2 regions of the Roseburia sp. 499 genome follow, and region 1 is predicted to be linked to the other one. Evidence: predicted binding sites of a transcription regulator. Region 1 holds the regulator's gene; the other holds the start of a gene.
The links. The regulator HrcA, encoded in region 1, represses chaperone genes, less so after heat shock. The targets are predictions, from matches to a motif close to TGTTAGCACTCNNNNNNNNNGAGTGCTAACA.
Positions count from the first base shown of each region.

Region 2: the regulator HrcA is predicted to act here: its motif matches at 1,814-1,844, upstream of clpB (ATP-dependent chaperone ClpB).

Region 1 covers NZ_CP135164.1:1,793,613-1,798,052, forward strand. The annotation lists gene dnaK (molecular chaperone DnaK) at 1-262, opposite strand, end outside; gene grpE (nucleotide exchange factor GrpE) at 325-945, opposite strand; gene hrcA (heat-inducible transcriptional repressor HrcA) at 961-1,998, opposite strand; gene BIV20_RS08965 (amidohydrolase family protein) at 2,507-3,319, opposite strand; gene hemW (radical SAM family heme chaperone HemW) at 3,339-4,440, opposite strand, start outside.
Region 2 covers NZ_CP135164.1:640,391-644,830, forward strand. The annotation lists gene BIV20_RS03305 (EamA family transporter) at 1-741, shown strand, start outside; gene BIV20_RS03310 (hypothetical protein) at 861-1,220, shown strand; gene BIV20_RS03315 (DUF2087 domain-containing protein) at 1,233-1,787, shown strand; gene clpB (ATP-dependent chaperone ClpB) at 1,949-4,440, shown strand, end outside.

The sequences.
Region 1 (4,440 bases):
GAGAATAACTCTTGTCATCAATCTTTCTCTTATGGTCTGTTCCCATTTCTCTCTTAATAGAAGAGATTGTCTTCTCTGCGTTTGTAACAGCCTGACGTTTTGCAGGTTCACCAACTAATCTTTCGCCTGTTTTTGTAAATGCTACAACAGATGGTGTTGTTCTTGCTCCTTCTGTATTGGCGATAACTACTGGTTTACCACCTTCCATAACTGCTACACAGCTGTTTGTTGTTCCTAAGTCAATACCAATAATCTTGCTCATAATAGAGACCTCCTATAAATATGATTATCTAAAATTAAATGTTTGCTATTTTATCAGTATGATTACTGTACTACGGCTACCATACTGTGTCTTACTACTGTGTCACGGTACATATAGCCCTTCTGTAACTCCTGAGCTACCATACCGGATTCTAATTCTTCATTTTCCAACTGCATTACTGCATTGTGGAATTCCGGATTAAATTCTGTTCCAACTGCTTCGATTGGCTTTACTTCCAAGCTTTCCAGTTCTGTCATCAACTGCTTATATACCTTTTCCATTCCCTGTACAAAAGCATCTTCCTTCTGTTCTTCCGGAACTGCTGACAGACCTCTTTCAAAATTGTCTACCACTGGCAAAATCTTTTCAATAACGCTTTTCGCGCCTACTTCAAACATCTGAGCCTTTTCTTTTTCCGTACGTTTACGGAAATTATCGAACTCTGCCATCTGGCGTTTCACGCGGTCTGTAAGCTCTTCAATCTTTTCATCCTGCTTACTTTTCTTTTCCTTTTTCTTGAAAAAACCTTTTTTCTCGTCACCTTCTTCTGGTGTTTCCTCTTCGGAAGCTTCTGTTTCTTCGGTTACTTCTTCGATTTCTTCGGATGTTTCTTCTACAGTTTCTTCCATTTCTTCTACAGTTTCATTTTCCATATCTATGTCCTTGTTTTGTTCTTCTGCCATTCCTTAACCACCTTTCTATTCTTTCTTCGGCTTTGTAAATACATTATCCAATTGAACCTTTAATGTCTTAAGATTGTCCACCACATTTTCATAATCCATACGCTTTGGACCGATAATTCCAATGGTTCCCTGCAATCCCTCGCCCAATTGGTATGTGGCTGTTACCACACTACAATCCTTCATATTCTTGACCGGTGATTCATCACCAATGTACACCTGAATACCTGTTTCTTCGGACGTTAATGTATCATTAACTAAATCAGCCAACTGTTTTTTCTCTTCAAACGCAGATAATAACTCGCTTGCCTTCTGGGAATCTCGTAATTCCGGATACTTTAAAATATTTGTAGTACCACTGGTGTAAATCTCCAAATCTTCATCTTCCTGTAGCGCACCTGCCAATGCATCCAATACATCGCTTACGATGTTGCTATGAATTCCTGCCTGTTCCTTTAATTTAGATATGGTTCCCAGATTAATCTGCTCTACTGACAATCCATTCAGACTTGTATTCAGTAGAATATTTAATTTCAGCATAGTCTCATTGTCCAAGGCTTCCCTTGTAGGAATCATTTTATTCCTTACGATGTTACCTTCCATAACAATAACCGCTAATATCTGATCATTATCCACCTGAGATAGTTGAAGGAACTTTACCTTGTTTCTCTGATAAGACGGAGCAGTTATCATCGCCGCATAGTTGGTATTTACTGCCAGCATCTTGGCCATCTGCTGTAACACTTGTTCCATCTTCTCAGTATGTTCAATCATGAACTCCTTCATTTCAGTAACTTCCTGTTCCTTTTCCTTCATCAGATTATCTACATAAAAGCGATAACCCTTATCTGAAGGAATTCTACCTGCAGAAGTATGAGGCTGGAGAATATATCCCATTTCCTCTAAATCAGACATCTCATTTCGGATGGTCGCAGAACTCAAATTCAAATCAGAATATTTTGAAATTGTTCGGGAACCTACCGGCTCACCTGTATCCAGATAATTACGAATAATCGCATCCAGAATCTTTACTTTTCTTTCATCTAACTCTGCCATCTGCACCCTCCTTCTTTTCCTTGTTAGCACTCATCTTATTGGAGTGCTAACATCTATGTACTTAACATATCACTATCATTTTGAGTTGTCAATAGTATTTCTTAGAATTTATATTTTTTTAAGATTTAGATAGCAACGAGCCGAGTAAATTAAAAAAGACAGATGTTTGGAAGCTTGCTTACAAAAACATCTGTCTTTTTTAATTTATGGGGCGACTGCCCCTAGCCTGGAAAGGCTTTAGACTTTTCAGGCGTTCTCGGCTCGTTTGTTCTTTTAGATTTATGGGGCGACTGCCCCTAACGAGAAAAGTGCCAACTTTTCGAGTGTACTCGGCTCGTTTCTCAACTTATATCATTTCATCGGGCGACTGCCCCTAACAAGAAATTTCTTTTTTAGACCACTATTTTTCTATTAGCCAAAATCAATATTTTTTCATTTTTGGCTAATAGAATCATCTCTAGCATCCATCCAGTCATCCTCTTTCACTTTGTATTTTGTTATTTGTTAATCACATGGCACTAAATATCCGCATAGCATTTCGAAACATCAAATCCTCATATGCATCACTACTGATTTTTTCGGGCAATACCTGGAAATAATCCTGATACACGGAACGTTCTCCCTTAGGATTACAAAGATAAGTGTCCACTCCATCGATTGGTGCATCACTTCCAAATAGCATTTTCTTACTTCCATATCGTCGTATTGCCTCAATCGTAGTGCTGATAGGAACCCATGTGGTATCTCCATATAGATTTTCTTGTTTTCCAAGCAAATCCAACGCCTCTTTATTATCTGTTCCAAGCCCCATATGTACCATTATAAATGGAATGGTTGGAAACATTTGCGCAGCTTCATATAAATATACCGGTTCTGCCGCCTCACATCCACCCGTGTGTGACACTACAGGCAATTGATACTTTTCCGCTAAACGAATATATGGTAACACCTTTTCATCAGTTGGTGACAGGTTCATATGATAGGGATGAAGTTTTATCGCCTGAATCACATCTCGATTTTCCCGAATAATCTCTTCTAACTCTTCCGTTACTCCTTGTAAAATTGGTTTTGCCCATACTGCAACACCAATCTTTCCCGGATTTTTTCTTGCAAAATCAATGTTTCTTCTTACGGCATCCTCTTGACTTATCTGGTGTTCCTTCGGAATCAACTTCTGTGAATGATCCAATTCTCCTGCATCAACATTCGAAACAATGGCATAATCAATCTGATATTTTTTCATCATTTCCAATACCATTTCCTCATTCATATGAAATCCCAAATATTCTCCGCCTATATGCACATGTGAATCAATCTTCATTTTCTCTCCTCCTAATTTATCACAATAAAAACTCACTCATTACATAATTACTTACAGATATTCCTTCTTCCGTAAGAAAAATCTGTCCTTCCTGCTGTTTCAACAATCCCTGTGCTGTCATCCTCTTTATGACTTCCCCATAAACCGCTTCTATCTCTACGTTAAAATTCTCTAGAAAGTCCTTTCTGCTAATTCCCTTTCTCATTCGAAGCCCCAGAAACATGAATTCCTCCATCTGTTCTTTTCGTTCCAACACATCTTTTCCCTGTGGTTCAAAATTTCCATTCAAATATTCTTGTAAATCTGAGGTATTGGAAAAACGCACATTTTCAATTAAGGAAGCACTTCCAAGTCCGAGACCCAGATAATTTTTTCTGGTCCAATAGCCAATATTGTGTCTGCACTCTTTTCCCTTTTTCGCATAATTGGAAATCTCATACTGCTCGTATCCCTTTTGTCCCAGTAATTCTCCTGTCATTTGATACATAGCACGTTCTGTCTCTTCACTTGGAAGAATCAGCGGTTCCTCGCCATCTTCCCTACGTTTCTCATCCTCTTCATATTCCTGATAGAATGGTGTTCCCTCTTCAATAATCAGACTATATGCTGAAATATGCTCCGGTCTTAATTTTAAAACTTCCCTTAACGTATACTCCCAATCAGCAGCTGTCTGTCCCGGCAATGCTGACATGATATCTACATTCACATTGTCAAATCCACATTTCCGTACCAAATCATAGTTATGCAAAAACTCTTCAAAACTGTGAATTCTCCCCAACTTTTTCAACTCATGATTACTTGCAGATTGCAAGCCCATACTCAACCGATTAATTCCTGCCTTCTTGTATGCGATAAGTTTCTGCTGTGTTAACGTTCCCGGATTACACTCTATGGTAATTTCTGCATCCGTTTCTATGCAAAAATTCTTCTGCAATCCTTCCATAATCTCTACTATCTGCGTACCGGAAAGTATGGATGGCGTACCACCTCCCAAAAAAATAGAAGTTACTCCATACACACTATAATTTCCTGCTTTTTGCTCTATTTCTTCTATTACTTTATTCACATAATGCCTGCGAACACTCTCATCCACAGGCATTGATAAGAAATCACAGTAACGA
Region 2 (4,440 bases), 1.2 Mb from region 1:
TTTTCGTGGCTTATGGTGTTCGTAACAGATTCTTATATTCCACTGGAATCCGTATCTGAGAAGAATTTGTTATTACTGGTATTATCGGGAATTGCAACGGGAGCATCTTGGCTTTGCTATTTTAAGGCATTGCAGTTAGGTGATGTAAATAAGGTAACTCCTATTGATAAGACAAGTACAGTACTTACTATGATATTGGCATTTTTCTTTTTGGGAGAATCCCTTACGATGGTTATGTTCATTGGAATGGTGGGGATATTGACAGGAACCATGCTGATGATAGAAAAGAAAGAGGTAACTGACAGGCAGAAGGAAAAAGGAAATTCTCTTTGGCTGATATATGCAGTACTTTCCGCAGTATTTGCCAGTCTGACATCCATCCTTGGAAAATTGGGAATGGAAGGGATTCCGTCCAATTATGGAACAGCAGTGCGCACCTGTGTGGTGCTTGTAATGGCATGGATTGTGGTTTTTCTTCAGAAGAAACAGGCAAAGGTAAGAGGAATCGAAAAGAAAAGTTGGATATTTCTGGTGTTTTCAGGAGTTACAACCGGACTGTCCTGGCTCTGCTATTACCGAGCACTTCAAGAAGGACCTGCCAGCATCGTAGTACCCATTGATAAGTTAAGTGTATTGATTACCATAGTTTTTGCAAGAATATTTTTGAAGGAAAAGTTGACGAAAAAAGCAGTGGTTGGACTGATGGTGTTGGTAGCAGGAACACTGGTGCTTCTACTATAGAAAAAACTGATTAGATGAATATAAAAATAATATTGACAATAATAAAATGATGTGTATAATGAAATGTGTAAAGTGATTAGATAGGTATAAAAACGGGGAAATAGAAAAGAGGAATAAAAATGGAAAAAAAAGATAAATTTGTGGAATATTTAACAAAGGAAAAAAATCAATGTATCGAGAAGGAAAAGAAGTTGCTCGCAGAGGAACGGAAGGACGAAGCAAATCTTTGCAAGGTAGAAGCCAATATTTATGATATTTTTGGAACCCTCTATCGGGTATCTTTGCAAGAAGCAGAGAAGGCTGGTGGCGATGATACAAAGGCTGAAGAGATGTTTTTGCAAAAGGCAAAGTCAGTGCCTGCCAATTGGAAGAAATCCTATGAAATTGCCAAGGAGCATCAGGATGCTCAGAAGATTTTGATAGAAGAAACAAAGCTTGCAGTGGTGGAGCGGATTATGGCAGAATATCAGAGACTATAGGAGAGTGAATATATGACAGAATCAGAGGCGATTAAGCTATTTAAGTGTTTGGCAGATAAGTCAAGACTTCAGATATTAAAGTCGTTGATGCAAGAGGACATGTATGTGGAACGATTGGCGGAACGGTTGAATTTGACACCGCCTACCATTTCCTTTCATCTAAAAAAATTAGAGGATGCCGGAGCTGTGGAGTCTTATAAAGACCAGTATTATATGATGTATTCTCTGAAAAAAGATGTATTTATGACAAATATTATAGATATCATCCGGGAAGAGTCTTCCGAGTCTAAGCAGCAGCAGGAGCGAGAGGAAGCATATCGGAGAAAGGTAATAGAGGCTTTTTTTGAATATGGAAAGTTAAAGTCAATTCCTGCACAGCGAAAAAAGGAACGAATCGTTCTGGAAGAAATTGCAAAGTCCTTTGAAAAAGGGAAAAAATATACAGAGCGAGAAGTCAATATTTTGATTGCAGATTTTAATGATGATTTTTGTACCATTCGCCGGGATATGATAGCAGAGAATATCTTGGAGAGAGATAAGGCGAATTATTGGTTGGCGGAGGAGTAGAATAAACGAATAGGTCAAATAAAAAGAATTAGCACTCACCTCTTGACAGTGCTAACAAAAAGTAGTATTGTTATAACAAACATAGAACAATACTACTTTTTGTTGTGATATGAAAAACTATTTTGAGCAATAATAACATCAGGAGGGAAGGAGGTACCCTTATGAATATTCAGAAGTTTACACAAAAGTCAATCGAAGCCATCAATGGATGTGAGAAATTAGCCTATGAATACGGCAATCAGGAAATCGAACAGGAACATTTGCTGGTGTCCTTGCTGACCCAGGAGGACGGTCTTATTCCAAAGTTGATTGAGAAGATGGAAATTAATAAGGAACATTTCACACAGAATGCCATTACGCATCTGGAAAAGCGTGTGAAGGTTTCCGGTGGACAGGTCTATATGGGACAGAACCTGAATAAGGTATTGATTAGTGCTGAAGATGAGGCGAAAAAAATGGGAGACGAATATGTTTCCGTAGAGCATTTGTTTTTAACTCTATTAAAATACCCAAATCAGGCAATGAAGGAAATTTTCAAGGAATATGGAATCACCAGAGATCGTTTTTTGCAGGCATTGGCAACGGTACGAGGCAATCAGAAGGTAGTATCTGATAACCCGGAGGCTACTTATGATACCCTGGAGAAGTATGGCTATGATATGGTGGAACGCGCCAGAGATCAGAAATTGGATCCGGTTATCGGACGTGACAGTGAGATTCGTAATGTAGTTCGTATCTTGTCTCGTAAGACAAAGAATAACCCAGTGCTGATAGGTGAGCCTGGTGTTGGTAAGACAGCTGTGGTAGAAGGGCTTGCACAACGTATTGTTCGTGGTGACGTGCCGGAAGGCTTGAAGGACAAGAAGTTGTTTGCACTAGATATGGGAGCGTTAGTAGCAGGAGCCAAGTATCGTGGTGAATTTGAAGAGCGTTTGAAGGCAGTATTGGATGAAATAAAAAATAGTGACGGACAGATTATTCTGTTTATTGATGAACTTCATACCATTGTTGGTGCCGGAAAGACAGATGGAGCCATGGATGCAGGTCAGCTCTTGAAGCCAATGCTTGCTCGTGGTGAATTGCACTGTATTGGAGCTACTACTTTAGATGAATACCGTGAATATATTGAAAAGGATGCAGCTTTGGAGCGAAGATTCCAGCCGGTACATGTGGATGAGCCTACGGTAGAAGATACCATTTCTATCCTTCGTGGTTTAAAAGACCGCTACGAAGTGTTCCATGGGGTTAAGATTACAGATGGCGCGCTGGTATCTGCAGCAGTGCTGTCCAACCGTTACATCAGTGACCGTTTCCTGCCGGATAAGGCAATCGATTTAGTGGATGAAGCATGTGCGTTGATAAAGACAGAACTGGATTCCATGCCTACCGAACTAGATGAACTTCAGCGTAAGGTGATGCAAATGGAAATTGAAGAAGCAGCATTGAAAAAGGAAGGAGATCGTTTAAGTAAAGATCGACTGGAAACTTTACAGAAAGAACTTGCTGAGTTAAAGAACGAGTTCCAGAACAAAAAAGCACAGTGGGATAATGAGAAGAAGTCCGTAGAAAAGGTACAGAAGCTGAGAGAAGAAATAGAGGGAATCAATGCAGAAATTGCTAAGGCACAGCAGAGTTATGATTTGGAAAAGGCAGCAGAACTGCAATATGGAAAACTGCCACAGCTTCAGAAACAGTTAGAAATTGAAGAGGAACAGGTACGAAAGAAAGACTTAAGTCTGGTACATGAAAATGTCAGTGAAGAAGAAATTGCAAGAATTATTTCCAGATGGACAGGAATTCCGGTAGCAAAGCTGACCGAAAGTGAACGAAATAAAACATTGCATCTGGATGAAGAACTGCATAAACGTGTCATCGGACAGGACGAAGGCGTTACCAAGGTAACAGAAGCCATCATTCGCTCGAAAGCGGGAATCAAAGACCCGACCAAACCAATCGGTTCTTTCCTATTTTTAGGACCTACTGGAGTTGGTAAGACAGAACTGGCCAAGGCGTTGGCAGCCAGTCTTTTTGATGATGAAAATAACATGGTGCGTATTGATATGAGTGAGTACATGGAGAAATATTCTGTGTCTCGTTTAATCGGAGCACCTCCAGGATATGTAGGATATGAAGAAGGTGGACAGCTGACGGAAGCAGTACGAAGAAAACCTTATTCCGTTGTATTGTTTGATGAGGTGGAAAAGGCACATCCGGATGTATTTAATGTATTGCTCCAGGTATTGGACGATGGACGAATTACGGATTCTCAAGGCCGTACGGTTGACTTTAAGAACACAATCCTGATTATGACATCCAACCTTGGTTCATCTTATCTGCTTGAGGGAATTGATGAGAACGGTGATATTAAGCCGGATGCAGAAGAAGCAGCAATGAATGAATTGCGTGGCAACTTCCGACCGGAGTTCTTGAACCGTCTGGATGAGATTATCATGTTCAAGCCACTGACGAAGAACAACATCGGCGGTATCATTCATTTATTGATGGCTGATTTGAATAAGCGTCTGGTAGAACGAGAAATCTCAGTGGAATTAACATCACAGGCAGAGCAGTTTATTGTAGATAATGGTTATGATCCGGTATATGGTGCAAGACCTTTGAAACGTTATCTGCAAAAGACTGTAGAGACCTTGGC